Regions from separate parts of the Neobacillus sp. Fa239 genome, predicted to be linked through region 2. Evidence: a T-box and tRNA genes for the amino acid it is inferred to sense, from the RefSeq annotation. Region 2 holds a T-box; the other regions hold tRNA genes.
The links. The T-box of region 2 lies ahead of thrS (threonine--tRNA ligase). A T-box ahead of a tRNA ligase gene usually reads a tRNA of that ligase, here a tRNA-Thr.
Positions count from the first base shown of each region.

Region 1: it encodes a tRNA-Thr, which carries the amino acid that the T-box ahead of thrS (threonine--tRNA ligase) is inferred to sense. The anticodon was not compared.
Region 3: it encodes a tRNA-Thr, which carries the amino acid that the T-box ahead of thrS (threonine--tRNA ligase) is inferred to sense. The anticodon was not compared.

Region 1 is NZ_AP041611.1:4,466,166-4,476,527, reverse strand. Features, by position in the region: rRNA gene ACZ5XR_RS22240 (23S ribosomal RNA) at 1-812, shown strand, start outside; rRNA gene rrf (5S ribosomal RNA) at 942-1,058, shown strand; tRNA gene ACZ5XR_RS22230 (tRNA-Val) at 1,068-1,143, shown strand; tRNA gene ACZ5XR_RS22225 (tRNA-Thr) at 1,182-1,257, shown strand; tRNA gene ACZ5XR_RS22220 (tRNA-Lys) at 1,268-1,343, shown strand; tRNA gene ACZ5XR_RS22215 (tRNA-Leu) at 1,378-1,462, shown strand; tRNA gene ACZ5XR_RS22210 (tRNA-Gly) at 1,477-1,551, shown strand; tRNA gene ACZ5XR_RS22205 (tRNA-Leu) at 1,557-1,645, shown strand; tRNA gene ACZ5XR_RS22200 (tRNA-Arg) at 1,681-1,757, shown strand; tRNA gene ACZ5XR_RS22195 (tRNA-Pro) at 1,767-1,843, shown strand; tRNA gene ACZ5XR_RS22190 (tRNA-Ala) at 1,862-1,937, shown strand; tRNA gene ACZ5XR_RS22185 (tRNA-Met) at 1,959-2,035, shown strand; tRNA gene ACZ5XR_RS22180 (tRNA-Ile) at 2,068-2,144, shown strand; tRNA gene ACZ5XR_RS22175 (tRNA-Ser) at 2,163-2,255, shown strand; tRNA gene ACZ5XR_RS22170 (tRNA-Met) at 2,298-2,371, shown strand; tRNA gene ACZ5XR_RS22165 (tRNA-Asp) at 2,375-2,451, shown strand; tRNA gene ACZ5XR_RS22160 (tRNA-Phe) at 2,458-2,533, shown strand; tRNA gene ACZ5XR_RS22155 (tRNA-His) at 2,560-2,635, shown strand; tRNA gene ACZ5XR_RS22150 (tRNA-Gly) at 2,644-2,717, shown strand; tRNA gene ACZ5XR_RS22145 (tRNA-Ile) at 2,722-2,798, shown strand; tRNA gene ACZ5XR_RS22140 (tRNA-Asn) at 2,834-2,905, shown strand; tRNA gene ACZ5XR_RS22135 (tRNA-Ser) at 2,913-3,003, shown strand; tRNA gene ACZ5XR_RS22130 (tRNA-Glu) at 3,014-3,085, shown strand; gene glgB (1,4-alpha-glucan branching protein GlgB) at 3,774-5,720, shown strand; gene ACZ5XR_RS22120 (glucose-1-phosphate adenylyltransferase) at 5,662-6,807, shown strand; gene ACZ5XR_RS22115 (GlgC family sugar phosphate nucleotidyltransferase) at 6,828-7,859, shown strand; gene glgA (glycogen synthase GlgA) at 7,856-9,307, shown strand; gene ACZ5XR_RS22105 (glycogen/starch/alpha-glucan phosphorylase) at 9,297-10,362, shown strand, end outside.
Region 2 is NZ_AP041611.1:4,323,024-4,333,385, forward strand. Features, by position in the region: gene ACZ5XR_RS21400 (TrmH family RNA methyltransferase) at 1-409, opposite strand, end outside; gene sspI (small acid-soluble spore protein SspI) at 517-726, shown strand; gene ACZ5XR_RS21410 (M42 family metallopeptidase) at 1,155-2,240, opposite strand; gene ACZ5XR_RS21415 (dUTP diphosphatase) at 2,313-2,804, opposite strand; gene ACZ5XR_RS21420 (DUF1294 domain-containing protein) at 2,829-3,095, opposite strand; gene rplT (50S ribosomal protein L20) at 3,156-3,515, opposite strand; gene rpmI (50S ribosomal protein L35) at 3,556-3,753, opposite strand; gene infC (translation initiation factor IF-3) at 3,770-4,273, opposite strand; ribosomal protein L20 leader region at 4,421-4,552, opposite strand; gene thrS (threonine--tRNA ligase) at 4,714-6,648, opposite strand; T-box leader at 6,697-6,937, opposite strand; gene ACZ5XR_RS21445 (putative sporulation protein YtxC) at 7,035-7,913, opposite strand; gene dnaI (primosomal protein DnaI) at 8,043-8,972, opposite strand; gene ACZ5XR_RS21455 (replication initiation and membrane attachment family protein) at 8,987-10,360, opposite strand.
Region 3 is NZ_AP041611.1:765,617-775,978, forward strand. Features, by position in the region: rRNA gene ACZ5XR_RS03550 (23S ribosomal RNA) at 1-1,191, shown strand, start outside; rRNA gene rrf (5S ribosomal RNA) at 1,321-1,437, shown strand; tRNA gene ACZ5XR_RS03560 (tRNA-Asn) at 1,452-1,526, shown strand; tRNA gene ACZ5XR_RS03565 (tRNA-Ser) at 1,534-1,625, shown strand; tRNA gene ACZ5XR_RS03570 (tRNA-Glu) at 1,642-1,716, shown strand; tRNA gene ACZ5XR_RS03575 (tRNA-Val) at 1,756-1,831, shown strand; tRNA gene ACZ5XR_RS03580 (tRNA-Met) at 1,841-1,914, shown strand; tRNA gene ACZ5XR_RS03585 (tRNA-Asp) at 1,918-1,994, shown strand; tRNA gene ACZ5XR_RS03590 (tRNA-Phe) at 2,001-2,076, shown strand; tRNA gene ACZ5XR_RS03595 (tRNA-Thr) at 2,094-2,166, shown strand; tRNA gene ACZ5XR_RS03600 (tRNA-Tyr) at 2,199-2,283, shown strand; tRNA gene ACZ5XR_RS03605 (tRNA-Trp) at 2,323-2,396, shown strand; tRNA gene ACZ5XR_RS03610 (tRNA-His) at 2,412-2,487, shown strand; tRNA gene ACZ5XR_RS03615 (tRNA-Gln) at 2,526-2,600, shown strand; tRNA gene ACZ5XR_RS03620 (tRNA-Gly) at 2,605-2,679, shown strand; tRNA gene ACZ5XR_RS03625 (tRNA-Cys) at 2,688-2,761, shown strand; tRNA gene ACZ5XR_RS03630 (tRNA-Leu) at 2,808-2,893, shown strand; tRNA gene ACZ5XR_RS03635 (tRNA-Leu) at 2,917-2,997, shown strand; gene ACZ5XR_RS03640 (hypothetical protein) at 3,122-3,319, shown strand; gene ACZ5XR_RS03645 (hypothetical protein) at 3,538-4,065, shown strand; gene ACZ5XR_RS03650 (alpha/beta hydrolase) at 4,322-5,266, shown strand; tRNA gene ACZ5XR_RS03655 (tRNA-Gly) at 5,446-5,519, shown strand; gene ACZ5XR_RS03660 (B3/B4 domain-containing protein) at 5,598-6,269, opposite strand; gene queG (tRNA epoxyqueuosine(34) reductase QueG) at 6,348-7,481, shown strand; gene ACZ5XR_RS03670 (amidase domain-containing protein) at 7,557-8,426, shown strand; gene trmL (tRNA (uridine(34)/cytosine(34)/5-carboxymethylaminomethyluridine(34)-2'-O)-methyltransferase TrmL) at 8,480-8,953, shown strand; gene ACZ5XR_RS03680 (PrkA family serine protein kinase) at 9,286-10,362, shown strand, end outside.

The DNA of each region.
Region 1 (10,362 bases), 140 kb from region 2:
TATTGAATTTTGGTACAGCTTGTACAGGATAGGTAGGAGCCTGAGAAACCGGAGCGCCAGCTTCGGTGGAGGCGTCGGTGGGATACTACCCTGGCTGTATTGAAATTCTAACCCGCACCCCTCATCGGGGTGGGAGACAGTGTCAGGTGGGCAGTTTGACTGGGGCGGTCGCCTCCTAAAGAGTAACGGAGGCGCCCAAAGGTTCCCTCAGAATGGTTGGAAATCATTCGCAGAGTGTAAAGGCATAAGGGAGCTTGACTGCGAGACCTACAAGTCGAGCAGGGACGAAAGTCGGGCTTAGTGATCCGGTGGTTCCGCATGGAAGGGCCATCGCTCAACGGATAAAAGCTACCCTGGGGATAACAGGCTTATCTCCCCCAAGAGTCCACATCGACGGGGAGGTTTGGCACCTCGATGTCGGCTCATCGCATCCTGGGGCTGTAGTCGGTCCCAAGGGTTGGGCTGTTCGCCCATTAAAGCGGTACGCGAGCTGGGTTCAGAACGTCGTGAGACAGTTCGGTCCCTATCCGTCGTGGGCGCAGGAAATTTGAGAGGAGCTGTCCTTAGTACGAGAGGACCGGGATGGACGCACCGCTGGTGTACCAGTTGTCTTGCCAAAGGCATCGCTGGGTAGCTATGTGCGGACGGGATAAGTGCTGAAAGCATCTAAGCATGAAGCCCCCCTCAAGATGAGATTTCCCATAGCGTCAAGCTAGTAAGATCCCTGAAAGATGATCAGGTTGATAGGTCAGAGGTGGAAGCGTGGCAACATGTGGAGCTGACTGATACTAATCGATCGAGGACTTAACCAATTTTAAGATTACCTCGTTTTTACGAAAACTTCTTCTGCATTATCTAGTTTTGAGGGAATGAAATTTTTATAAATTTCCTCTTGAAAAAATCTAAAAAGACATTATAATAAAATAGTGTCTGATAAATAGTCTGGTAATAATGGCGAGAAGGTCACACCCGTTCCCATCCCGAACACGGAAGTTAAGCTTCTCAGCGCCGATGGTAGTTGGGGGATGTCCCCCTGTGAGAGTAGGACATTGCCAGGCTGTATAAATGGAGGATTAGCTCAGCTGGGAGAGCATCTGCCTTACAAGCAGAGGGTCGGCGGTTCGATCCCGTCATCCTCCACCATGATTTTTTCGCGAAAGTGAAAATAATCTTCAATAATTGCCGGTTTAGCTCAATTGGTAGAGCAACTGACTTGTAATCAGTAGGTTGGGGGTTCAAGTCCTCTAGCCGGCACCATTTATTTTTTGAGCCATTAGCTCAGTTGGTAGAGCATCTGACTTTTAATCAGAGGGTCGAAGGTTCGAGTCCTTCATGGCTCACCAGAGTTTTTTGTGAAAGCAAAATAACTTTCAATATGCGGGTGTGGCGGAATTGGCAGACGCACCAGACTTAGGATCTGGCGCCGCAAGGCGTGGGGGTTCGACTCCCTTCACCCGCACCATTTAAATCAATTATGCGGAAGTAGTTCAGTGGTAGAACACCACCTTGCCAAGGTGGGGGTCGCGGGTTCGAATCCCGTCTTCCGCTCCATATTTGCCGGGGTGGCGGAACTGGCAGACGCACAGGACTTAAAATCCTGCGGTAGGTGACTACCGTACCGGTTCGATTCCGGTCCTCGGCACCAGTGTTTTTTCGATAACAAAATCACTTATAAATAATGCGCCCGTAGCTCAATTGGATAGAGCGTCTGACTACGGATCAGAAGGTTATGGGTTCGACTCCTTTCGGGCGCGCCATTATTTTTACGGGAAGTAGCTCAGCTTGGTAGAGCACTTGGTTTGGGACCAAGGGGTCGCAGGTTCGAATCCTGTCTTCCCGACCATCTACTTCACTATATATTGGGGTCTTAGCTCAGCTGGGAGAGCGCCTGCTTTGCACGCAGGAGGTCAGGGGTTCGATCCCCCTAGACTCCACCAATTAAATTTCATTGATACTTTGGCGGTGTAGCTCAGCTGGCTAGAGCGTACGGTTCATACCCGTAAGGTCGGGGGTTCGATCCCCTCCGCCGCTACCAAATGAAATTAGAATTAAATTGTACTTTAACTTGGACCTTTAGCTCAGCTGGTTAGAGCAGACGGCTCATAACCGTCCGGTCGTAGGTTCGAGTCCTACAAGGTCCACCAGTAATTTTCATATAATATGGAGGAATACCCAAGTCCGGCTGAAGGGATCGGTCTTGAAAACCGACAGGCGGGTTAAACCGCGCGGGGGTTCGAATCCCTCTTCCTCCGCCATATTATTTAAACTTCAGCAATGTTAAGTTTCATTTCTATTATCGCGGGGTGGAGCAGTCTGGTAGCTCGTCGGGCTCATAACCCGAAGGTCGCAGGTTCAAATCCTGCCTCCGCAATTTGGTCTGGTAGTTCAGTTGGTTAGAATGCCTGCCTGTCACGCAGGAGGTCGCGGGTTCGAGTCCCGTCCAGACCGCCATATGTTGGCTCAGTAGCTCAGTCGGTAGAGCAAAGGACTGAAAATCCTTGTGTCGGCGGTTCGATTCCGTCCTGAGCCACCATTTAATTTTTTAGATTTAATATCATGGCGATTGTGGCGAAGTGGTTAACGCATCGGATTGTGGTTCCGACATTCGTGGGTTCGATTCCCATCAGTCGCCCCATTAATTTTGCGGGTGTAGTTTACTGGTAAAACCTCAGCCTTCCAAGCTGATGTAGTGGGTTCGATTCCCATCACCCGCTCCAATATGGGCCTATAGCTCAGCTGGTTAGAGCGCACGCCTGATAAGCGTGAGGTCGATGGTTCGAGTCCATTTAGGCCCACCATAGTTTTTGGCAATAGTAAAATAACTTTCCACTATTCCGCAGTAGCTCAGTGGTAGAGCTATCGGCTGTTAACCGATCGGTCGTAGGTTCGAGTCCTACCTGCGGAGCCTTTATAGAGAAGTACCCAAGTGGCTCAAGGGGCGCCCCTGCTAAGGGTGTAGGTCGGGTAACCGGCGCGAGGGTTCGAATCCCTTCTTCTCTGCCATAAATTTATTGGCCCCTTGGTCAAGCGGTTAAGACACCGCCCTTTCACGGCGGTAACACGGGTTCGAATCCCGTAGGGGTCATACGAAAAACCTGATGATAGTATATCATCAGGTTTTTTGTTTGGTTTTATTGCCTGAACCTTCATATTATGAGGAGCTTTGGTTAATAGGTAGACTTCCTAATGCCCGAATCTTGTTTTCAACAGGGGGTTTGGTCAATAGAAGGACTCTCAATTGCCCGAATTATCATCTTAGCAGGGGGTTTGGTCAATAGAAGGACTCCCAATTGCCCGAATTATCATCTTAGCAGGGGTTTTGGTAAATAGGAGTACTCCCAATTGCCCGAATCATCATCTCAGAAGGGGTTTTGGTCAATAGAGCAACTTCCAAATGCCCGAATCATCATTTAAGTAGGAGTATTGGTAAATAAGAAGATTCCCTAATCCCCTAAACCTCATCTCACCATCATAATCCCCTAACACTTCCGAAAAAAAATCCCATTATTTTAATGAATCATGATTCATTTAATCTAGCAGCTTTATTTGTAAGCGCATTCTTCTAAAGAACAAAAATATTTTTTTTGAGAACATTTGTCGAGTTAAGTTAATTTCTTTGTCAATTATTGTTGAATCCCGTCGGATTATCGGAAAAGATGTAAAATAAAATAGTTAATTGTCAGAAAAGATAAAAAAGTATTTCGAGGAATATTGGGAAGTAGGAATTATAATTTAACTTTGAAATACATAATTCATTTGGGAAGAGGAGAGCCATGGCGGTAAATACAATATTTCCTACTGAATATCAGTTGCATTTATTTCATGAAGGAAGTTATTTCCAAAGTCATCAGCTTTTTGGCGCTCATATCTTTAAAGAAACCGACAAAGTGTATACACGTTTTTGTGTTTGGGCCCCTAATGCTCACATGGTAAGGCTGGTAGGGGATTTTAATAACTGGAACGGTAAGGGATATGAATTACAAAAGGTAAATGATGAAGGTGTCTGGATTCTCGTTGTGAATGAGGATCTTGCAGGGAGAATTTATAAATATGAAATTTTCACATCAGCTGGAGAAATCATATTAAAAGCAGATCCGTATGCCTTTTATTCAGAAGTGAGACCCAATACAGCTTCGGTCGTCTATTCATTTGAGGAATATGATTGGCAAGATGAATATTGGATGAATCAAAAGGGAAAAAAGAACTTCCTTTCTGAGCCATCACTTATTTACGAAGTGCATTTGGGGTCATGGAAGAAGAAGGAGAATGGTGATTTCTTTACTTATAAAGAAATTGCTGCGGAACTAATCCCCTATGTTATTGAGCATGGATTTACACATATTGAAATACTTCCCCTTGTTGAGCATCCATTCGATGGTTCATGGGGATACCAGGGAACAGGATATTTTTCTGTTACATCAAGATATGGAGAGCCTATGGATTTTATGTATTTGGTTGACCAATGTCACCAGCATGGAATAGGCGTAATCCTTGATTGGGTACCAGGACATTTTTGTAAGGATGCACATGGTTTATATCGCTTCGATGGCACACATATTTATTCCTATAATGATGTTAATGACAGAGAAAATCATGTTTGGGGAACGGCTAATTTTGATTTAGGAAGAGGCGAGGTTCAAAGTTTCCTCATTTCAAATGCCTTTTTTTGGATGAAATATTACCATATTGATGGGTTTAGGATGGATGCAGTTGCGAATATCATCTATTGGCCAAATTCATCCGGTAAGCAGGAAAATCCATTTGGAATAAATTTTTTGAAAAAGCTTAATAAAGAAATTCATGATCATGATCCTTCCTTTTTAATGATAGGGGAAGATTCCACTGACTTTCCTCAAGTGACTGTTCCCGTCAACCACGGTGGACTGGGCTTTGATTATAAATGGAATATGGGCTGGATGAATGACATTCTTGAATACATGGAAACAGCGCCTTATTCTCGGTCAAAGGTCCATTCAAAGGTTACTTTTTCCCTTTTATATGCTTTTTCAGAAACGTTTATGCTGCCCCTTTCTCATGATGAAGTGGTACATGGGAAAAAATCATTACTAGATAAAATGCCAGGGGAGTATTGGGAGAAATTTGCACAGCTGAGGCTATTGCTTGGGTATATGTTTGCCCACCCCGGGAAAAAGTTATTGTTTATGGGGTTTGAATTAGGGCAATTTGCTGAGTGGAAAGATAAGGAACAGCTGGATTGGAACTTACTGGAATATGACATGCACCAATCATTAAATGAATATGTTAAACAATTAACAAAGCTATATAAACGTTCAAAAGCGTTATATGAATTGGATCATTTATGGGACGGTTTTGAATGGATTGATGCAGATAATTGCGGGCAATCGATTTATTCCTTTATCCGCAGAGGAAAAAAACAAGGTGATTTTTTAATTATTATCGGGAATTTTACAGGCTGCAATTATCAAAATTATCGAATTGGCGTTCCGGCTAAAGGGGAATATCGAGAAATTTTTAATAGTGATCAAGTGGAATTTGGTGGTGCGGGGTTAATGAATAAAAGAACCATCGTATCAACGGATGAGCCCTATCATGGTAAACCATATTCGGTTAATGTGACGATTCCACCCTTCGGTTTTCAGATCTTAAGGCCCGTCAAAAAACGAAAGGAGAGAAAAGGAAATGGGAAAGAAAAAGTGCGTAGCCATGCTGTTGGCAGGAGGGAAAGGAAGCAGACTTAATTCGCTGACAAAGGAACTTGCGAAGCCGGCTGTCCCTTTTGGAGGAAAGTATCGGATTATTGATTTCACTTTAAGTAATTGTTCGAATTCCGGGATTGATACAGTGGGGGTTTTGACTCAATATCAACCACTTTTATTGAATTCTTATATCGGCATCGGCAGTGCCTGGGACCTTGACCGTAAAGATGGAGGGGTAACCGTTTTACCCCCGTACAGTGAATCCTCAGAGGTAAAGTGGTATACAGGAACAGCGAGTGCCATCTATCAAAATCTTAATTATCTAAAGCAATACCAGCCTGAATATGTATTAATCCTTTCAGGCGATCATATTTACAAGATGAATTATGAGAGTATGCTGGAATATCATATTGAAAAACGTGCCGATGTGACAATTTCCCTAATAGAAGTTCCATGGGCAGAGGCAAGCCGCTTTGGGATTATGAGTACGAATAAGGATATGAGGATAACAGAGTTTGAGGAAAAGCCAGGCAGCCCTAAAAATAACCTTGCTTCAATGGGAATTTATATTTTCAGTTGGAATATACTGAAGGAATATTTAGAAATGGATGAACGGAATCCTTATTCAAGTCATGATTTTGGTAAAGATGTTATCCCATTATTACTAGAGGAAAAAAAGAGATTATATGCATATCCATTTAAAGGCTATTGGAAGGATGTTGGAACGGTACATAGTCTTTGGGAAGCCAACATGGATTTATTAAATGAGAAATGTGATCTGGATTTATTTGACCATGGATGGAAAATCTATTCGGTGAATCCGAATCAACCGCCTCAGTATATTTCGCAAAAGGCGGTAATTAAGGAGTCATTGATTAATGAGGGCTGCTCGATTGAAGGAGAAATTGAGAAGTCGGTTTTATTCCAAGGAGTTAGTGTAGGAAAAGGGTCCATCATTAAAGAGTCCGTTATCATGCCAGATGCGATAATCGGTGAGAATGTATTTATTGAGAAAGCGATTGTTCCAGCAGATATAACGATCCCTGACGGAGCTGTTATCCGTTCCCTTGATGATGAAATTGTTCTGGTGACACAAGAATTGTTAAGCGGGTTATATCCTGCTTTTTAAAAAAACAGGAGGGGCTAAAATTGAAAAAAGAGCTTTTGGGAGTAATAGATGCAACAACCTATCATGATGATTTGGAGGACCTTATAACGCATCGATCATTGGCTGCATTGCCGTTTGGGGGCCGTTACCGCATAATTGATTTCGTTTTATCCAATATGGTGAATTCAGGAATTCGCAGTGTCGCTATTTTTCCAAAGCTGCAATACCGTTCATTAATGGATCATCTTGGGTCAGGAAAGAATTGGGATTTAAACCGTAAACGGGATGGACTTTTCTTTTTTCCATCGCCTATTATTGATAATGATAGAAATAAAATTGGGTCATTTGAAAATTTTGCAGCCAATATGGACTATTTTTATCGTAGTTCGCAGGAATATGCCATCATTGCTAATTGCTATACCGTTTTTAACATGGACTTCAGACCATTGTTAGACAGCCATATTCGTTCCGGCTGCGATATAACAGAAATCCACCACGTCGATGGAAGATCACTGGAGATGTATTTGGTCAAAACTTCGCTGCTAATTAAACTGCTTGAAACCAGAAACGAAACTGGATACACCTGTATAAAAGATGTGGTATTAGACATTAACCACAATTATACAATTTGCCATTATGATTATAATGGGTATGCGGTAATGATCGATTCTATCCAAAACTATTATTCTACAAGCTTAAATTTAATGGAATCAGATGTTTGGAAACAATTATTTCTAAAAGAGCAGCCTATCTATACGAAAGTAAAGGATGAGCCGCCGACCAAGTATTTAAAAGGTTCAAATGTGCAGAATGCCATGATAGCCAATGGCTGTTTAATCAGCGGCAACATTGAAAACAGCATCATTTCACGTGGCGTTAAAATAGGCAAAGGTTCGGTTATTAAAAATTGTATTATTATGCAGAAGTGTCAAATTGAAGATAATTGTTTCTTAGATTCAGTTATCCTTGATAAGGATGTAAAAATAGAGGCGGGCACCAAAATTATCGGTACGGCACAAGCACCATATGTGATTCGTAAAGGTTCAAAGCAAGGAGCGTTGATTAATTCGTGAAAGTATTATTTGCTGTATCAGAATGTGGTCCATTTGTAAAATCCGGGGGACTTGCCGATGTTGCCGGTTCTCTTCCAAAAGAGTTAACAAGTCTTGGAACTGATGTAAGAGTGATTCTTCCTAAATATGGGCCAATTGCTGATCATTATAAAAAAGACATGAAAAAAGTAGCTGAATTGACGGTTGCGGTTGGTTGGAGAAACCAATATTGCGGAATTGAAGAACTTGAGTTTCAAGGGGTAACGTATTATTTTATTGATAATGAATACTATTTTAAACGTGAAGGCTTATATGGGTATTACGATGACGGAGAACGATTTGCCTTTTTTAATCGGGCGGTGTTAGAGGCAATAGGACATATCGGGTTCTATCCCGATGTTCTCCATTGCCACGACTGGCATACCGCCATGGTTCCATTTCTGTTAAGAAAAGAATATTACAAGCGAGAAGGGTATGGAAAAATTCGAACTGTTTTTACCATACACAACTTGCAATTCCAGGGGATTTTCCCAAAAGAGGTACTAGAAGACCTGCTTGGACTGGATATCCAGTCCTTTTACGCAGGTCAATTAGAGTTTTTTGGGAACACTAATTTTATGAAAGCTGCTCTTGTTGCGGCTGATAAAATAACAACGGTCAGTCCGACTTATATGCAGGAAATTCAAACACCTGTATATGGCGAAAAGCTTGACGGGCTTCTGAGGGAAAGAAAGGAAGACCTGTTCGGGATTTTAAATGGTATTGATGAGGACTTTTATAATCCGGTAAATGATTCTCTTATCTACCAAACCTATACAGCCAAAGACCATAAAAATAAAGTTGAAAATAAAAAGGAGATTCAAAAGCTTTTTGGACTTCCTCAAGTATCAACGACCCCATTGATGGTAATGATTTCCCGGCTGACAAAGCAAAAAGGACTGGATTTGGTTCAATGTGTTCTCCGTGAAATTCTGCAGGAAGATATTCAAATCATTATCCTTGGAACAGGAGACTATGAGTTTGAAGAATACTTCCGCCAAGCAGCAAGAGTGTATCCGGAAAAGTTAAAAGTCTCTACAGAATTTAATGAACCGCTTGCCCATAAGCTTTATGCGGCTGCCGATTTGTTTTTAATGCCATCCCTTTTTGAGCCATGCGGGTTGGGTCAGTTGATTGCCATGAAATATGGCGCAATTCCGATTGTCCGTGAAACGGGAGGATTAAACGATACGGTTCAGGCATGGAATGAGTTAACAGGAGAAGGAAATGGCTTTTCCTTCCGAAACTTTAATGCGCATGATATGCTTTTCACGATCAGAAGAGCATTAAGCTTTTTCCCTAATAAGGACGTATGGAAACCACTTGTTCAAAGAGCAATGGAAATGGATAATAGCTGGGCTCAATCGGCCTTCCGCTATAATCAGCTATATGCCGAGCTCATCTCAAGGAGTGAAACACATGTTTTCTAGTAAGGAAGAGTTCAAAAAACACTTTTTAATACGGATTGAAATGGTCTGTGGCACGAGCTTTGCAGAAAGCACGGAACGTGACCATTTTCAAACACTGGGAAACATGGTACGTGAGTATGTCAGCAATGACTGGATCAACACAAATGAACGGTACAGGGCTTCAACGGGAAAGCAGGTTTACTACCTTTCCATTGAATATCTTTTGGGGAAGCTTTTAAGGCAAAACTTAATCAATCTTGGGATTGAAGAGGTCGTCTTTGAAGGACTTCAAGAACTCGGTATTGATTTAAGTGAGTTAGAAGAGTTAGAAGCAGATGCTGGTTTAGGAAATGGCGGCTTAGGAAGATTAGCCGCCTGTTTTTTAGATTCCATTGCAACGCTGAACTTGCCGGGACACGGCCATGGAATTCGCTATAAACACGGTTTATTTGAACAAAAGATTGTCGAAGGCTATCAGGTAGAGCTTCCAGAGCAATGGCTGAGGAGCGGAAATGTCTGGGAAATCCGCAAAGCCGATGCTGCTGTCCAAATCCCTTTTTGGGGGAAGGTTGAAGCAAGGATGGAAAATGGACGTCTTGCCTTCCATCATCTTAATGCCGAAACGATTACAGCTGTGCCGCATGATATGCCGGTGATCGGTTATCAAACAGATACCGTAAACACATTAAGACTCTGGAATGCGGAGCCCTCACAATTTCCAATCCATTCGGACATTTTAAAATATAAGCGGGAAACGGAATCAGTTTCAGAATTCTTATATCCGGATGATACTCACGACGAAGGGAAAATTTTAAGGCTGAAGCAACAATATTTTTTAGTTTCAGCAAGCCTTCAATCGATTATTAAATCATATCGAAGACAACATGCCAGTTTAGAACAACTTCACGAGCATGTTTGTATTCATATCAATGATACACATCCCGTTCTGGCCATACCGGAATTGATGAGAATTCTTATTGATGAAGAACAATATGAATGGGAACAAGCCTGGCAAATTACGAAGAATACGATTTCTTATACGAATCACACCACTTTAACGGAAGCGTTAGAGAAAT
Region 2 (10,362 bases):
CAACAATGACGGCGTCAATTCCCGCTGCATCGGCCGTCCGGATCATTGTCCCTAAATTGCCGGGGTCTTGGACTGCATCAATGAATAAATAGGTTTTAGCATCCTCTGCCTGCCATTCCGGCTGCCTGCAGACTGCATATATTCCTTGTGGTGCTTCTGTATCCGATAGTGCGTTGGATATTTCTTCTGTTACGGTTGTGACTGGTGTTGTTCCAGAATCCCAGCGCGGAGGCAAACCCACTTCTTCTGAAACGATGATTTCTACCACAAACTTTTCAGCTTTCAGCGCCTCTTCCACTAAATGGAAACCTTCCACTAAAAACAAGCCCGTTTTATCCCGTTCTTTTTTGGTTTGCAGCTTTTTCCATTGTTTAACCTGCGGATTTTGAACAGATTGAATATGTTTCAACTCATGAATCTCCTTTAAAAACGCTTTTTAATTTCCTAATTATACATAATTAAACCAAAATTAGAAATCATATTAGAGTAATACAGGATAAAAAGGAGTGTGTAATCATGAACTTAAACTTAAGAAATGCGATTATCCACAATGTTTCTGGCAACTCACAAGCGGAACTGGAAGATACAATTGTTGATGCCATCCAAAATGGCGAAGAAAAAATGCTGCCCGGCTTAGGCGTATTATTTGAAGTCATTTGGAAAAATTCATCTGAGGAAGAGAAAAAAGAAATGCTTTCTTCTCTTGAAAACGGGTTAAAACAATAGCTGTCTTTTCCCTGCTGCCGATCATAAATCGGCAGCTTTTATTTATGAACCTTTTTCCAATCAGTCTTTCCTCAACAAAACATGCTCTTTTTTCCTATCAAAACGTAAAATGTAAAAAATATGGATTGGTGATCGAATGCCCACTATCATTACCGGTACTAACGGATCATTATATTTAGGTTTTCCTTCACCGACGTTTGGTGCTTGGAATCAGATCATACATTATGATCCTTATAGTTTTCATATAGGCCATAACATCGTTCACTTTACACCAGTCCTTTTTGGACACCCATCTGCGTTTCCATATCTAGGACCATATGTCCCCTTTAGGAAACAGCCCTTACTTCTCCCTTAACTTCTTTGCTGCGAACTAACTCCTAGAAGCATTGAAATAATAAAGAGGCTGCCCATTTGCAGCCTCTTTCAATTTATTCGAACGTAATTTTATCCACCGTTTCGCGGTCTAAGCGCTTGATGACTTCAACGATTAGTTTTACTGCGTTTTCGTAGTCATCACGGTGAAGCATTGCAGCATGTGAATGGATATAACGTGTTGCAATCGTAATGGCTAGTGCAGGAACACCGTTACGAGTCAAATGGATAGAGCCGGCATCTGTTCCACCGCCAGGAATGGATTCAAATTGATATGGAATGCTCAGCTCATCGGCGACATCTGTTACAAAATCACGTAAGCCTTTATGTGCCACCATTGAAGCATCATATACAACGACTTGAGGTCCTTTGCCCATTTTGCTCATTGCTTCTTTCTCTGAAATTCCAGGTGTATCACCGGCAATACCTACGTCTACAGCAAAGCCGATGTCCGGCTGAATTTTGAAAGTGGCCGTCTTAGCTCCACGCAATCCAACCTCTTCTTGAATGGCCCCTACCCCATAAACAACATTTGGGTGATCCACGCCTTGCAGCTGTCTTAGAACATCAATCGCAATTGCACAGCCAATACGGTTATCCCAAGCTTTTGCTAAAAGCATTTTCTCATTGTTCATGACGGTAAATTCAAAATAAGGAACCACCATATCTCCAGGACGAACACCCCATTCCTGGGCTTCTTCACGGCTGGATGCACCGATATCAATGAACATATCTTTAATTTCAACTGGTTTCTTCCGTGCTTCAGCAGATAATACGTGTGGCGGTTTTGAGCCGATGATACCGGTTACATCACCTTTGCGTGTCACAATGGTCACACGCTGTGCAAGCATCACCTGCCCCCACCATCCGCCGACAGTTTGGAAGCGAAGGAAGCCTTTATCATCGATTGCTGTGATCATAAACCCTACTTCATCTAAGTGGCCGGCAACCATAATCTTTGGTCCACCTTCTTTACCAGTCTTTTTGGCAATTAAACTGCCTAGACCATCAGTTGTTACTTCATCCGCAAATGGTTCTATGTATTTTTTCATCACTTCACGAACTTCACGCTCATTGCCGGGTATTCCTTTGGCATCGGTTAAGTCCTTAAACATGGTTAATGTTTCATCTAATTTTGCCATTGTTTCGCCCCCTTTTTATTCGTACCAATCTTAATTATACAAAATAACTATTGAAATTGACAAATTTTTCTGCTAATAGTTATTTTCTTGTCTTTGATAATTTACTTCATTTTTCAATAAATATGCTTTTTCGATATCCTCCATTGTAAAACCAAGCAGACTCGCCAATTGAAGATAAGTCTCAAATAAACAAACATAATCAGAAAGGGCTTTGCTTTTTTGAAAAATACTGATCTTATCATATATGTTTAGGAACATTTCATTCACATCGATCGAGGAAGGCATCTTAGGCAGTTCGGGGGATTGTTCCTGGAACCCGCACTCGAGACCAAGCGATAAAATAAAATGGATTCCATCCACAAACTCCTCCAATACCACATCCTTTGGAGAAGAAGACTTAATACTCCAAAATTTAAAACACCGCGTTTCATTGGCAAGTTCCCCAACTTCCACAAGTAAAGCAAGTACCTTCCTGCTAAATAAATCCTCTTCATGAAGCCCGTGTTTTGCTTCAATATGGGCATCCAAATTCTTTTGCATGTCAAATAATTTTTTAAGTTGCACCTTAATCCCCTCCTATTGAAAAAATTAAATCCAAAAGACTAATAAAATAACATCAATAATTGCAAGTAGTGGAAAGCCTATCTTAAATGTCAGATGCTTTGTTTTATGCCGGTATAGCTGCATGCCAATGGTTGTTCCGACTGCTCCGCCAACCAATGCGACAAGCCATAAGGTCCTTTCCCGAATCCGATATTGATGCTTTATGGCCCGCTTTTTATCGATCCCCATCAGGAACAGCCCTATTAAATTAAGGATAAAATAGGCCGCTGCCACTATTTCTTTTTCATTCATTCTCCATTCCCCTTATAGAAAAAGCCATCCTCATTATTAGAGAATGGCTATATTATAAAATTACTTGTTATTTTGTTGTTTTGCAACGTTTGCTAATTCAGCAAATGCGTTAGCATCGCTAACTGCTAATTCAGCAAGCATCTTGCGGTTTACTTCGATACCAGCAAGCTTTAATCCATGCATTAAACGGCTGTAAGAAAGACCGTTCATACGAGCAGCTGCGTTGATACGAGTGATCCAAAGTTTGCGGAAGTCGCGCTTTTTCTGACGACGATCGCGGAATGCATACATTAAAGATTTCATAACCTGTTGGTTAGCAACTTTATATAATGTATGTTTTGAACCGAAATAACCTTTAGCTAATTTAAGAACTTTTTTACGACGTTTGCGAGTAACAGTACCGCCTTTTACACGTGGCATGTAATTTCCCTCCTATATAAATCGAAAATACTCGAGATGATTAGATATTAGTTAATAAATGACGAATGCGTTTGAAATCACCTTTTGAAACAAGTGATGATTTACGAAGCTTACGCTTTGCTTTTGTAGATTTGTTAGCAAATAAGTGGCTTGTATAAGCGTGGTCACGCTTTAATTGACCAGTTCCGGTTCTTTTGAAACGCTTTGCAGCGCCGCGGTGAGTTTTCATTTTTGGCATTGGGATATCCTCCTTATTACTTGTCTGATTTAGGTGCTAGGACTAGGAACATACTCCGTCCATCCATTTTCGGATGTGACTCAATGGTCGCAACCTCTTTGCACGCTTCTGAAAAACGGTCTAATACACGCTGACCGATTTCTTTATGGGTAATCGCTCGGCCTTTAAAACGGATTGAAGCTTTTACCTTGTCGCCTTTTTCCAAAAACTTAATAGCATTGCGAAGCTTTGTATTAAAGTCATGCTCATCAATTGTCGGGCTCAGACGAACTTCTTTAGTGACGATAATTTTTTGATTCTTTCGAGCTTCTTTTTCCTTCTTTTGATTCTCGAATTTAAATTTGCCATAGTCCATAATTCGGGCTACTGGAGGCTTTGCATTTGGTGCTACAAGTACCAAATCAAGATTCACTCTTCCAGCAATCTCCAACGCTTCGTTTTTGGATTTGATTCCAAGCTGTTCACCGTTTTGATCAATCAGGCGAACCTCACGAGCGCGAATTCCCTCATTTAACAACATGTCTTTGCTAATAATTAGCCACCTCCAAGGTTTAATTACAAATACATCATTCAGGACAAGAAGGATTTATAAAAGGCTGCCCTTTTCTCATGACACATAGCTGCATTGGTAAATACTAAAACTTTTAAGCATTGTTTTGTTTTTCATGCATATAAAAAAGTGCGGATGAGCACACCCACACTTTACGAAACAAAAGTAATCAAACTAAAAAGTTCACGTAAAACCTGCCAACTGCTAAAGCGTCAATCAGGTGAGAAGCGGGTGCTTCTTCTTTTCCCATAATTGTATTCAATTTTTACCTTAGTAACTATAACATAAGCAAAGACGTAATGTCAAATTAACAATGTTATTGGCAACGAAATTTATTTTAGCAAGAAACGAAAAATTATTCAACAGTTTTTTTATAAACAAAAAGAGAGGCGATGCCTCTCTTTGTTTTATTATCCTTTTTTCACTTCCGCCTTCAAGGAAGCGATAAACTCCGAAAATAGCTTGGTTTCTGAGTTTTGTTCACCATATTTGCGGACATTCACAGCGCTTTCTTCCACTTCTTTATCACCGATAACGAGCATATATGGAATTTTTTGCATTTGGGCTTCGCGGATTTTATAGCCGATTTTCTCATTGCGGCCATCCAATTCAACACGGAAGCCTTCAGCTTTTAACTGATCCTGTACTTTCCTGGCATAGTCATAATGTGCTTCTGGTGATACCGGTATGACTTGAACTTGAACAGGTGCGAGCCATGTCGGGAATGCTCCCTTATATTCTTCAATTAGGTAAGCAACGAATCGCTCCATCGTTGAAACAACCCCTCGGTGAATAACAACTGGGCGGTGCTGCTTGCCATCCTCGCCAACATAAGTTAAGTCAAATCGCTCAGGTAATAAGAAATCCAATTGGACAGTGGAGAGTGTTTCATCTTTACCTAATGCAGTTCTGACCTGAACATCAAGTTTCGGACCATAAAAGGCCGCTTCCCCTTCAGCTTCAAAATAATCCAGTCCAAGATCATCCATCGCTTCCTTCAACATGCTTTGCGCTTTTTCCCACATTGCATCATCATCAAAGTATTTTTCCTTATCTAGCGGATCACGATAGGATAAGCGGAAGGAATAATCACTAATATCAAAGTCTTTATAAACATCCAGTACTAAACGAACAACCCGTTGGAATTCTTCTTTAATTTGATCTGGACGGACAAAAATATGAGCATCATTTAGCGTCATTCCTCGGACACGCTGCAAACCAGATAATGCGCCTGACATTTCATAACGATGCATTGTTCCCAACTCTGCAACTCGAATCGGCAGTTCACGATAGCTGTGGATGCTATTTTTATAAATCATCATGTGATGCGGGCAGTTCATCGGCCGAAGCACTAATTGCTCATTATCCATTTCCATAACTGGGAACATGTCTTCATGGTAATGGTCCCAGTGTCCTGATGTTTTATAAAGATCAACGCTTCCCATTATCGGAGTATACACATGATCATAACCAAGGCTTACTTCTTTATCGACAATATATCGCTCGATAATTCGGCGGATTGTTGCCCCTTTTGGCATCCAGAGCGGAAGCCCCTGGCCGATCAATTGATTATTTGTAAACAGGCTTAATTCTTTTCCGATCTTGCGGTGGTCCCGCTCTTTTGCCTCTTCAAGCAAACGAAGGTGCTCTGCCAGTTCTTCTTTTTTGAAAAACGCAGTTCCATAAACCCGCTGGAGCATTTTATTGTTGCTGTCACCGCGCCAATAGGCACCGGCAATGCTCAAAAGTTTAAACTCTTTAATTTTTCCAGTTGACGGAACATGGACACCGCGGCAAAGATCCAGGAATTCACCCTGCTGATAGATTGTTACAGTCTCTTCAGCTGGAATGGCTTCAATTAGTTCAAGCTTGTATGGATCATCCATTTCTTTAAAAAGCTGGACGGCTTCGTCACGACTGACTTCCTTGCGAATAATCTCAAGGTTTTCATTTACGATTTTCGCCATTTCCTTTTCGATTTTTGGAAGATCTTCTGGTGTTAATGACTCCTCAAGATCCATATCGTAGTAAAACCCGCCTTCAATAACCGGACCTACACCAAGATTTACTTGAGGATAGAGTCGTTTAACTGCCTGTGCCATTAAATGGGCAGTGCTGTGACGGAGAACTTCCAAAGCCTCCCCAGAATCAGGCGTTACAATTTCTATTGAACCGTCTTCAAGGATCGGACGGCGAAGATCGAACATTTGGCCATTCCATTTACCGGCAATCGCTTTTTTCTTCAGGCCCGGGCTGATAGATACGGCAACATCTTCCGTTGTTGTTCCTTTTGAAAACTCCTTTACTGCTCCATCAGGAAACGATAATTTTACAACGTCTGACATAACAATTCCTCCAATCATTTTTGATAAAAATAAAAAACCCGTCCCTGGAAAAGGGACGAGTTATGATTAACACGTGGTTCCACCCAATTTTTCATTTTTAAAAAAGATAAAAATGACTTTGGACAAATAACGGTTGTTGACCGTCAACAATTACTGATCTCTTAAACAGACGTTCACTGCTGAAGTTTAAAGGTGGTAAGTATTTATTCCGTGATAGGAGGCTTCCAGCCTTTGACCTCCCTCTCTTGTAACCGTAAAGAAATACTCTTATCCTTATCATTACTTTTACTGTAATAATTTGCTATGTAGGTTATTATAATGATTTCATTTTTAAAAATCAAGGGACATTTACACCATAATTATTATTTTGGCAATATTTTTTTATTTTATGCATGATGTTCAGAAATATCTGATGTCCCCTCTGCCATTCTTATTTTTCGAAGTGTTTCAAAGGATTTAATCGTTACTCTTTCTTCAAAAATATTTTTAATGGTGCGGATAAGCGGTGCCTCAGAATCCTTCGTGTAAATAAAAATCGATGTTGGTGCGAGTGATAAAAGTGGTGCAATGGATGCAGAGTCAACATAAATCGGATGATTAAACAATAATTTACGGTCAATCATTTTTGTGAGTTCAGCCCTTTTCAATTCCAGAAGATCCTCATTGAAAAAGGTAATCTCCTCATCAAACAACAAATGAAGTATATTCATCATCGGTTTTCTTCCCGCTAAAAACTCTCGAAGTGTTTGAACAAACATCTGGTATTCCTGTTCCATTTTATATTCATCAATAGAAATTTCTACATAGCTTTCAAGCAATTGCAAATAGGGACGCAAGCGGAATTTGAAAAATGAATCAAATGAAAAGGAAATATTTTCTTGAAATATTTGGCTGATGGCTTCCTTGATTTTTGGCTCTTCTCCAGAGTCCTTTAAAAAGACCGCTAATTCCTTTCGATACCCATCTTGAATGGAATAAATAATATCAATAATTTGCTGCTGCTCATCCGGGTCCTCATATAAATATTGATTATTCAAAATTTCCCTATACCAATCGTCTCGTTTTATATGAACAATAAACTCCCAAAATGCTTCTTTGATCTTTTCAAAGGTTTGATTGGATAAACCGCCTTCAATAATTTTTACTATATATCGATCTTCATAAAGAAGAATAAATTGATTATCAAATTTATTTTGTAAGCATTTTAGCAAATGATTATAAAACCGCTGTGCATCCATCTTACTTTGGAAGATGATTTCTGCCAACCAAATCCCCCCTCGTACCGATTTTCTGGTTTCTAATATATATGGGGGACTTGACCAATTTAGAAGTTCGCAAAAAAGAAAAAGGACTGCCGCGGTTTTCGCTGGCAGCCCTTTTCTTCATTATTTAAATTATCTTCTTCGATTTGGCCCATCAACAAGTACCGGCTCACTTATGGTCTTTATTCTTTCCATAATTCTTCGTGCTTTCATTCTTTCTTCTTCACCACGCTGGCTATAAGTTAAATGGTGTTCTAATCCTTGAAAATCAAAATTGGAGGTGAAAAAGGTCGGAAGATTTTCAAGCATTCTAAATTGGAGAATCGGTCCTAAAACCTCATCTCTTGTCCAGCTTGACATTGCTTCCGCCCCAATATCATCCAACATTAAGATCGGTTCTTTTTTGAGTGCCTCAATTTTTTCATTTAAGGTTGAGTCAGCAATAGAGCTTTTCATCTCGCGAAGAAGTTCAGGGACATAAACAATCATCGATGAAATTTGTTTTTGAGCGAGCTTATTGGCAATTGCACCTAACAAATAGGATTTCCCAACCCCAAATTCACCATATAAATATAAGCCTTTTGTTTGTTTTCCCTGTTCATATGCCAATAAAAATGCGAGGGTCTTTTGAAAAGCATCGATTCTGTCTTCATCACGTATAAAGTCTTCAAAAGTGGCATTTAAAATGTCTTTCGGCACATATAGACTCTTAATCAAACTCTCATTTTTTCGTTTTTCATCATGCATTATTTTTCTTGGACAGCGTTCGTATCTAACATCTATAGAATTTCTTGTTAAAAACAATTCAGGCTGATAGCCCTTCATCATATTGATGCAGTTTTCAAGGTTTTCACATTTATTGCAAGCCTTGCTTTGGTTTGTATATTCATAAAGCTTTCCTAAGCTTCTGTCAATTAAGTCTTTTGTAATGGCATGTTGATTCTTTATAATAAAATCCTTAATGTCAGGATGTTCTAAGGTTTCTTGACGCATTTTTTCATATCGTTTTTGGAAATCGTTATTTGAGGCTAACCTTTTTAACGTTTGGTTTATCTTCTCCATAAGTCACCTCACCTCTATTCGTCTAATGCCTTAAGCATTTCATCTATATCTCGTTTTTTAGCCTCTAAGTCCGGACTCTTTTCTGTCTTCTTTTGTTTTTCCTTATCAAACCAGTCTGGAAGCAGCTCTTTCCGAATTGGCTTTCTATTCGATCCTCTTCCAGCCTTTTTGTTTTCTGCCCGAGATACTTCATCTTTCTTTGCAAATTCCATAGCTTCCTTCACCGTTTTCAATTGCTTTCGGGCCCAATGACTGGCGATTGAATCGACAAATCCCTTGGTAAACTTCATATCGGATTTAATCATGACAACCTGTATCAATACATTCACAACCCCGGGTGAAAGCTTGTACTTAATCATAATTTCCTCTAGAATTTCCAAATTAGCATTTGATGGCTCCACACCACCTGAAAGCTCCTTAAAAACCGTTAAAGGGGAAGTAGTTTCATAATAACGAATCAATTTTTCTTCCTGTGTTTTCGGTTCGGTTAACTGAACTTGATGGATTACAGGCTGGGTTCGGTTTATAAGGCTCGGAAGCTGGTCATAATTAACAAATTGATACCAATCACGAACCCCTTTTCTCAATTCCTCTATATCAATTTCTTCATGCTCATTCATTGCGCCCAAAATGAAGTTTTTCATTTCAATTGCATCTATTTGGTATAAAAACGCCAGATTGCTAATCACATTTTTCACTTTTGAAGTGAGTGCCTTTTTGGGGACGAGTGATTCATTTAAACCAGCTGACAGTAATTCAAAATCAAAGAAACTCGAATCGATTTGAATGGTTTTTTGATCCTGCCTGCCAATAAACTGCTTTTGGCCATCTGCAGTTAGTTCAGCTGAAAGATCTTGATGATATTGAAGGCTCCCCGGAGTGGCCGAGCTAAAAACTTCCTGAAAGGCCTTTGTGATGTCCATAAACCTATCATCCACTGGCAATTGTTGGTCGCTAAAAAAACGTTTGAGCCGTGCAAAATGGTTCTTGCCAATCTTTCGATATAAATAGATGTTAAGCATCCCATCCAAAAAAAATTGTTCGGGGGTTAACGGAGGGTGCAGTTCATAAATGAAGGAACGCTCATCTTCTTCCGTCTTTACAAATGTCTTTAAAAGTCCAATTCCCTCAAGCTTTAATCTTGCTTCATAAATATCTTTTAGATTTAGACCTAATAGGTTCATTAATAAGTGATGGGAAGAGGATTCTGACCATAATCGATTTTCCTCTAATTCCGACCAAAGCGTCATATACAAACTAAAGCATGCAGACCCGATTAAAGGCTGATACAAAAAGGTCAGCACTTTTCGGTCATAATCATGCAGAAGTCCATTAGCACTTACGATATAACGGTCAATAGGAACGATCTCCTGCCAATGCTGCGCCATCG
Region 3 (10,362 bases), 2.1 Mb from region 2:
CGGGAGAAGGGGTGCTCATTGAGGTGAATAGCCTCGATGAGCCGCAGTGAATAGGCCCAGGCGACTGTTTAGCAAAAACACAGGTCTCTGCGAAGCCGCAAGGCGAAGTATAGGGGCTGACGCCTGCCCGGTGCTGGAAGGTTAAGAGGAGGGGTTAGCGCAAGCGAAGCTCTGAATCGAAGCCCCAGTAAACGGCGGCCGTAACTATAACGGTCCTAAGGTAGCGAAATTCCTTGTCGGGTAAGTTCCGACCCGCACGAAAGGCGTAACGATCTGGGCACTGTCTCAACGAGAGACTCGGTGAAATTATAGTACCTGTGAAGATGCAGGTTACCCGCGACAGGACGGAAAGACCCCATGGAGCTTTACTGTAGCCTGATATTGAATTTTGGTACAGCTTGTACAGGATAGGTAGGAGCCTGAGAAACCGGAGCGCCAGCTTCGGTGGAGGCGTCGGTGGGATACTACCCTGGCTGTATTGAAATTCTAACCCGCACCCCTCATCGGGGTGGGAGACAGTGTCAGGTGGGCAGTTTGACTGGGGCGGTCGCCTCCTAAAGAGTAACGGAGGCGCCCAAAGGTTCCCTCAGAATGGTTGGAAATCATTCGCAGAGTGTAAAGGCATAAGGGAGCTTGACTGCGAGACCTACAAGTCGAGCAGGGACGAAAGTCGGGCTTAGTGATCCGGTGGTTCCGCATGGAAGGGCCATCGCTCAACGGATAAAAGCTACCCTGGGGATAACAGGCTTATCTCCCCCAAGAGTCCACATCGACGGGGAGGTTTGGCACCTCGATGTCGGCTCATCGCATCCTGGGGCTGTAGTCGGTCCCAAGGGTTGGGCTGTTCGCCCATTAAAGCGGTACGCGAGCTGGGTTCAGAACGTCGTGAGACAGTTCGGTCCCTATCCGTCGTGGGCGCAGGAAATTTGAGAGGAGCTGTCCTTAGTACGAGAGGACCGGGATGGACGCACCGCTGGTGTACCAGTTGTCTTGCCAAAGGCATCGCTGGGTAGCTATGTGCGGACGGGATAAGTGCTGAAAGCATCTAAGCATGAAGCCCCCCTCAAGATGAGATTTCCCATAGCGTCAAGCTAGTAAGATCCCTGAAAGATGATCAGGTTGATAGGTCAGAGGTGGAAGCGTGGCAACATGTGGAGCTGACTGATACTAATCGATCGAGGACTTAACCAATTTTAAGATTACCTCATTTTTACGAAAACTTCTTCTGCATTATCTAGTTTTGAGGGAATGAAATTTTTATAAATTTCCTCTTGAAAAAATCTAAAAAGACATTATAATAAAATAGTGTCTGATAAATAGTCTGGTAATAATGGCGAGAAGGTCACACCCGTTCCCATCCCGAACACGGAAGTTAAGCTTCTCAGCGCCGATGGTAGTTGGGGGCTGTCCCCCTGTGAGAGTAGGACGTTGCCAGGCTGTTATATCATTATTCCGCAGTAGCTCAGTGGTAGAGCTATCGGCTGTTAACCGATCGGTCGTAGGTTCGAGTCCTACCTGCGGAGCCATTATTATGGAGAGCTGTCCGAGTGGCCGAAGGAGCACGATTGGAAATCGTGTAGGCGGGTAACCCTGTCTCAAGGGTTCAAATCCCTTGCTCTCCGCCATAATACTTTTATTTTTGGCCCCTTGGTCAAGCGGTTAAGACACCGCCCTTTCACGGCGGTAACACGGGTTCGAATCCCGTAGGGGTCACCAAAGTTTTTTCGCGTCAGGGAAAATAACTTTCATTATAATGGAGGATTAGCTCAGCTGGGAGAGCATCTGCCTTACAAGCAGAGGGTCGGCGGTTCGATCCCGTCATCCTCCACCATAATATTGTCGCGGGGTGGAGCAGTCCGGTAGCTCGTCGGGCTCATAACCCGAAGGTCGCAGGTTCAAATCCTGTCCCCGCAATTCGGTCTGGTAGTTCAGTTGGTTAGAATGCCTGCCTGTCACGCAGGAGGTCGCGGGTTCGAGTCCCGTCCAGACCGCCATATGTTGGCTCAGTAGCTCAGTCGGTAGAGCAAAGGACTGAAAATCCTTGTGTCGGCGGTTCGATTCCGTCCTGAGCCACCATTTAGATTAAAAGATACGCCGATGTAGCTCAATTGGTAGAGCAACTGAATCGTAATCAGTAGGTTGGGGGTTCGATTCCTCTCGTCGGCACCTTAAGCTGACAAATTCAGTTAATATTATGTGGAGGGGTAGCGAAGTGGCTAAACGCGGCGGACTGTAAATCCGCTCCCTCGGGGTTCGGCGGTTCGAATCCGTCCCCCTCCACCAAATTTTTTTCGCACAAGTGAAAATAACTTTTCATAACATAGGGGTATAGTTTAAAGGTAGAACGAAGGTCTCCAAAACCTTTGGTGTGGGTTCGATTCCTACTACCCCTGCCAATTGATTTTATTGTGGCGATTGTGGCGAAGTGGTTAACGCATCGGATTGTGGTTCCGACATTCGTGGGTTCGATTCCCATCAGTCGCCCCATTAAAAGTATTGAATATTTCAATAAATTGTATTATTATTGGGCTATAGCCAAGCGGTAAGGCATCGCACTTTGACTGCGACATGCGTTGGTTCAAATCCAGCTAGCCCAGCCAATTTGCGGAAGTAGTTCAGTGGTAGAACACCACCTTGCCAAGGTGGGGGTCGCGGGTTCGAATCCCGTCTTCCGCTCCATAAAATACGGCGGCATAGCCAAGTGGTAAGGCAGAGGTCTGCAAAACCTTTACCACCGGTTCGAATCCGGTTGCCGCCTCCAATTAAATAAATGTTGGGTTTTGGATTAGAACAGGTAATTAGATTTCGCCGGGGTGGCGGAACTGGCAGGCGCACAGGACTTAAAATCCTGCGGTAGGTGACTACCGTACCGGTTCGATTCCGGTCCTCGGCATTATTTATTTAAAATTTTATTACGCCGGTGTGGCGGAATTGGCAGACGCGCACGACTCAAAATCGTGTTCCTCTGGAGTGTCGGTTCGACCCCGACCACCGGTATCTTTAGATTTAGATAAACTAAATTTAAACGCTGTAAAGCACTCACAAATGTTGTTAAATCAATGTTTGTGAGTGCTTTTTTCGTTATTGAACCAGAATGTGTAGTTAAAGAGTTTCTTTTTAATTGGAAAAGAAAATGAAGAAGTTGCCGATATTGTCGCCTATGAAGCCTATTGGCGACAATACAGAAGAGAAAGCAACCAAAAGTGTCGCCAGTGTTAGGCTACAAGCTTCAGACTACAAATCAGAGAAGGAAGGAGTCTACGCTAGCAAAAAATGCTCAAAAAGAAGAATAGATAACTTAGAAGAATTCTTCATATAAAAATCACAAAAGATCGTTAACAAAATTAAGTTTCATGGCCTGAAATATCATTGCTCACAAGATTTAAATCCCGTAAATTTGATTTCTTCATATATTATTTTTACAAATAATCACATAAAATGTACGGATTAACTATATAAATTGTCCCTATCAAATAGAACACTTTTTGCATTTAATATATGGAATGATAGATTACATTTTGAAAGGAGGTGAATTCGATGCCTTCACTTACAACAGGTCCGTTTTTGGTACCAAATAAAACGAGCAGTGGAAATCCTATTAACCATGTATTTATTTCCCTTACGAATCTTAGCAGAACAGCTTTAACAGTATATGTAGAGATCCATCAAGCTTTAATTGTATCCGACCCAAATGGCTCCAATTTTCCATCTTCAGAAATGACAGCTCTTCTACCATCCGTTCCAATCACACTTGCACCAAGTTCAGCAGTCATGTTCTCTCAAAAAATCGAACAATCCACTCCTCCAACAGAAGCTGATTCAACAGACGATTCAACAGACGATTCTACTAAAGACGCTGCTACTCAATCAAACCCACAAATCTTGGTAGTTACAATTAGTGGTGATGTAACAAAACCTGGTGATTTAATTCAAGTCAGTGTAACAGGCGGTTTTTCATCCGATGGATTTTCACTTGAAGATGCAGTACCAATGATTAGCTTCCGCCATGCTGATTTAGAACACGTTCACCCTTTTGGCAGCCGCTCACCTCGTCGATACTACTAGGATCCCCTTAATTAGCTGGAAATGATGTTGAAGAAGCGTTATGGGCATTAATTGACACTCAGAAAACCTTTAGACCGTTTCTTTTTTAAGACGGTCTTTTTTGGGACAAGTATAAAGTAAAAATCCGAAATGATACTCTTACAGGCACCACTTTAAATTTTATTTTAGCTGAAATATATCCAACTTCAATTTAATAAACTGTATTAGATGTATAGCCCATGCACTTACCTTAATCTATCGCTAGATTTTAAAAGGAGTGGTCGGTCTGGTCATTCTATCTTCGTTTTCATTCTTAACCAATGATTCTACTGAAATTTATGCATGTAAGTGGGCATCAGAAAAGGAGGAAGCACCGCGTGCCATTGTGCAAATCGCCCACGGTATGGCAGAGCATATTCAGAGATACGAATCATTTGCTAATGAGCTGTTTTTTCATAAAATCCATGTTTACGGTAATGATCATCGGGGGCATGGAAGAACGGGGGAACTGAATAATAGTCCGGGCTATTTTGCGGCTGAACAAGGGTTTGAGAAAGCAGTAGAGGACTTAATTCAGTTGACAACGATTATTAAGAAGGAAAACCCTGATGTTCCCATCATTCTTTTTGGTCATAGTATGGGATCATTTTTAGCAAGAAGATATATTCAGTTATCAGGGGAGGTGTTAAAGGGTGTTATTCTTTCAGGAACAGGTGGGGATCCTGGATGGATGGGGAAGCTGGGAAGAATCATTGCGAAGCGTGAAATGATTAATAAAGGAGCAAAGACATCAAGCCCGTTGATGAACAAATTAACGTTTGGCAGTTATAATAAAGGGTTTCGTCCATATCGTACCGAATTTGATTGGTTGAGCAGGGATGAAGCGGAAGTAGATAAATATATCGAGGACCCATTTTGTGGAGCCGTTTTTACTTCCGGATTTTTCAATGACCTCCTCGAAGGTCTTGAAATTATCAACCATCCTTCCAATATAGCCGCTATTCCTTTGAATCTTCCAATCTACTTAATTTCTGGAAGCAAGGACCCGGTTGGAGGTAAAACAAAGGGTGTTATAAAAACCTATCAGGCTTTTGTAAAGGCTGGAATTACAGATGTAACCTATAAATTTTATCAAGATGCCCGCCATGAAATATTGAATGAAATAAATAGGGCCGAAGTGGTGACGGACATTCTTAACTGGATCAATTTTCACATAAAATAACAAGGTATAAAGGAGAGCTGGAAGAAAATCAACCAGCTCTAAATTAATGATGAGAGTAAACCCACCTAGGTAAAGCAAGTGAGGATTTCGACAAATTTCGTAAAATTCCTTGACGAATTTTAGCAAACCATGTATTATAATATACGTCAGATGAAATGAATTATTATTCATTTAACCATGCGGGTGTAGTTTACTGGTAAAACCTCAGCCTTCCAAGCTGATGTAGTGGGTTCGATTCCCATCACCCGCTCCATACATAACTAACGCAGTGTATCGTTACAATAGAGAACGATGCATTGCGTTTTTCTTTTTTTACTGAAAAAAAGATGCCTTATGAGCATCCAAGAATGCGAAACGATGCGTCACCACCATGTACTTGGACAAACATATTCAATAACGATTCGGTAAGCTTTTCTGCAGATGCTTGCTCAATCGATGGCCTTAAGTAAATGATTTGCAGAGCATTTGTTGTTTTTTCCGTTACGGGTGATCGTTCCGAATCCACGAATGGGCTCCCAAATGGGCCTTGTTGGTCACAAGCGATAATCAAATGTTCCAACGAATTAATCCGGCCATTTAAGCCATTATATTCTTCTCCTTTTCGGCCGATTCGGATTTCAACCGGTCCTGTTAGCCGGTCAAGGTCATAAATGCCAATCGGTACTTGATATTGTAAGGAGAAGAAATTATTGATATCGATAGCACTTTGCACGGGGTTAAGGTAATTTTGCTTTTGCACCCTGCGAATTAGTGCTTCGTTTGAGGGGCGATAACGGTTTGGATCTTTTCCAAGCATTTTAAACACTTTGCGCCATTCCTGAATTCCCGGTAAATCAGTGACGTTCTTGTTTTCTAATTCAAAAAAAATGGACTCTTGGAAAAGCTGGAGCCGTCCTTTTACCATTTGGGGAGAGTCTCCGACCGTGATATTTTTATATTCAATAATTCCTGCTTTAAAATTGGAAATCTGCTCGATAAGCGCTGCTGAAAGGGTAATTTCCAAGCTTTTCACCTCCAAAATACGTTAATAATAGTTTATCATAAAAGGATATGAAATAAATAATGAAGGGGGAGGCCGCCTGTGGATATTATAAAACTAAAAGAAGAGCTCATTGTGTACAGTAAGGAAATTGGGATCGATAAAATTGGTTTTACTACAGCCGATCCCTTTAGTGAGTTGAAAAATAGATTAATCCGGCAGCAGGAATTAGACTATCAATCCGGTTTTGAGGAGCCGGATATTGAGAAACGCACCAATCCTTCTTTGCTTCTGGAGGAACCAAGATCAATCATCTCGATTGCGATTGCGTATCCGTCGAAAATGAAAACTAGAGTCGTCAGCAAAAAAGGGGAAAGAAGAGGGATTTTTTCTCGAGCCTCTTGGGGATTGGATTACCATCATGTTCTTCGAGATCGATTGAAGAAGCTTGAAGCCTTTATTTTAGAAAAAGCTCCTGGCGCACGCTTGAAATCCATGGTAGACACAGGTGAACTTTCTGACCGCGCTGTTGCACAGAGAGCAGGAATCGGCTGGAGCGGGAAAAACTGTGCGATTATTACTCCTGAGTTTGGCTCTTATGTTTATATTGGGGAAATGATAACGAGTCTTCCCTTTGAGCCGGATACACCAATGGAGGACCAATGCGGTACTTGTACGCAATGCCTTGATGCCTGCCCAACAGGTGCTTTGGTTCAGGGTGGACAAATCAATGCCAAGCATTGTATTTCCTTTTTAACACAAACGAAGGATCTGATACCTGACGAATTTAGGGAAAAAATCGGCAATCGTGTTTATGGATGTGATTCCTGTCAAACTGCTTGCCCGGTTAATAAAGGAAAAGAGTTTCATTTCCATGATGAGATTGAGCCTGAACCGGAAGTAGCGAAACCTCTGTTAACCCCTATATTGAAATTGAGCAATCGTGAATTTAAAGCCAAGTTCGGACATGTTTCCGGTGCATGGCGCGGGAAAAAGCCGATTCAGCGGAATGCCATCATTGCTCTTGCGCATTTTAAGGACGATACGGTAGTACCTGATTTAATAGAAGTATTGAAGAATGAACCAAGCCCTGTTACGAAAGGAACAGCGGCATGGGCTCTTGGAAAAATCGGCGGGGACCATGCTTATGCTGCCTTGCTGGAGGCAAAAGGGCAGGAAAATGATGAAACCGTTCAAAAAGAAATTGAAAAAGGCCTTAATTATTATAAACAATAAAAGAGCGAATTGGCTCTTTTTTTGCTTTTAAATTCCTTTTTCCTTCATATGTATGAATGGAAAGGGGGGAAATCCATGCGAGAATTACTCCAAGATTTATTTCAAAAACGGCTTCAACAGTTTGTTGGGAGCCCAAGAAATGAAAGTGATTATTATTCTAAGGCTGAAAAAAAGAAGGAATCATTAGCGAAGCGGTCTGCCGAAATCGTAAAGGTAAAAGCGGCTGGAAAAATAATCGAAGAAACAACCGACGGCGATTTTCAAACCATCAAATACGAGACCCATTTTCAATACTTAATTAAGCAAAAAGGGAGCCTTTATTTAGAAGAAGAGGTTGAAGAAAGAATAGGGAAGTTCTATAAGAATGTACTGATAATGGATGAAGAAATCAATCCATATATTTTTGACAAACAAGAAGAAGCACTACCCGACCTCTCAGAAGAAAATCCCGAGCGCTTGAACTATGAATATAATCGACTGAAAGCTGTGCAATATGCGGAACTGTGGTGGAATAGCTATAATCCATCCTATATTAAGTTTCAAAATGATTGTACCAATTTCATTTCTCAATGCCTTAGATCAGGCGGGGCACCAATGAGAGGATTTCCGAAGCGTGGAAGTGGCTGGTGGCTGCAATATAAAAATTATAGCTATAGCTGGGCAATGGCACATTCATTAAGATTATACTTAGCTAATTCAAAGAGCGGATTAATGGCTAAAGAAGTTAGCAGTCCTGATCAACTTCTATTGGGTGATATCATTTGTTACGATTTTGAAGGAGATGGCCGCTTCAATCATAATACGATGGTCACCGGCAAGGATGCTAATGGCATGCCATTAGTAAATGCCCATACGTATAATAGCCGGAAAAGATACTGGGCATATGAAGATTCTTCTGCTTATACACCAAATATCAAATATAAGTTTTTTTCAATTATTGGTTGATTTCTTGTAGACAATACTCAGAGTCGGTATAATGGCTTATGAGGTGAGTAAACGTGTCAGTGCATGTAGTATTATATCAGCCACAGATTCCATCAAATACAGGGAATATTGCCAGAACCTGTGCAGGAACAGGTGCCACTTTACATTTAATCCGTCCATTAGGATTTTCTACTGATGATAAAATGTTAAAGCGGGCTGGATTAGATTATTGGGAATTCGTTAATATTGTTTATTACGATTCCTTAGATGATTTTTATGAAAAAAATGCCGGCGGCGAGTTTTTTTATTTGACCAAATTTGGCCAAAAGCCACATTCTTCCTTTGATTATAGCGATCCAAATAAGGAGTACTACTTTATTTTTGGTCGTGAAACAACGGGGCTTCCAAAGGATGTTATTGAAAATAATAAAGAGGTCAGCTTAAGAATCCCAATGAATGATAATATTCGCTCCTTAAACCTGTCCAATACCGCAGCCATCTTAATCTACGAAGCATTGCGGCAGCAGGACTATCCTAATTTAAAATAAAAAGAAAAGAGGCCAGAATCGGTCTCTTTTTTTGCTTATTTATTTGCGCCCGGTTTGTCGTTATATCCAGCTGTAAAGATGGCGGCTAAAAAGGCGATCATGACCAAAATAACGATAAATGTGTGCATGTTTATGTATTCCTCCCACATTAATTTTTTAAATTAGTGAACATATAATTTTATTATATCCTAACTTTAAAAAATGAAAAGGTAAATATTCCTAAGGATAAAACAAAAAAGATAGACACGAATACGTCTTGGTTACGCATGTTCAAAGAATCAAGCGCATAGAGTATATTAATCGTCTCTGATAAAGTACAGGGGGAGGGCCTTATGGATATTTTAAAAAAAATCGAGATGTTTCGTGAAGAAGAGGAAAAACTTCGTTGGGAAGGGTCGTTTGCTGATTACTTGGAGTTGTTAAAGGATAAGCCATGGGTAGCACAATCTGCACATTCACGCGTATATAATATGATCAAAGACGCAGGAATTGAAGAAGAAAAAGGGACGAAGAAGTACAATTTCTTTAACAATCAATTATTTGGCTTAGAGGAAGCATTGGAGCGGCTTGTGGAAGAATATTTCCATCCAGCTGCCAAAAGGCTGGATGTCAGAAAACGTATATTGTTATTAATGGGCCCGGTAAGCGGCGGGAAATCCACGCTGGTTACCATGCTAAAAAGAGGACTTGAAAGTTATTCCCATACGGACAGGGGCTCTGTTTTTGCCATAAAGGGCTGTCCGATGCATGAAGACCCGCTGCACTTAATTCCGCATCATCTCAGATCTGATTTTTATGAAGAATACGGAATTCGAATTGAAGGAAATCTTTCTCCACTAAATATGATGCGCCTTGAGCAAGAATATGGAGGAAGAATTGAAGATGTTTTAGTGGAAAGAATCTTCTTCTCTGAGGATAAACGAACAGGGATCGGTACGTTCAGCCCATCTGATCCAAAATCACAGGATATTGCCGATTTGACAGGAAGCATTGATTTTTCAACCATCGCCGAGTTCGGGTCAGAATCTGACCCAAGAGCCTATCGTTTTGATGGAGAGCTTAATAAAGCAAACCGTGGAATGATGGAATTCCAGGAAATGTTGAAATGTGATGAGAAATTCCTGTGGCATTTACTATCATTAACCCAAGAGGGAAATTTCAAAGCGGGCAGATTTGCGTTAATCAGCGCGGATGAGCTGATCGTCGCCCATACAAACGAAACGGAATATCGATCCTTTATTTCAAATAAAAAGAACGAAGCTCTTCACTCCAGGATTATTGTGATGCCGATTCCATACAATTTAAAGGTTTCACAAGAAGAGCGGATTTATGAAAAGATGATAAGGGAAAGCGATGTGTCTGATGTACACATTGCCCCGCATACACTGAGAGTGGCAGCGATGTTTACG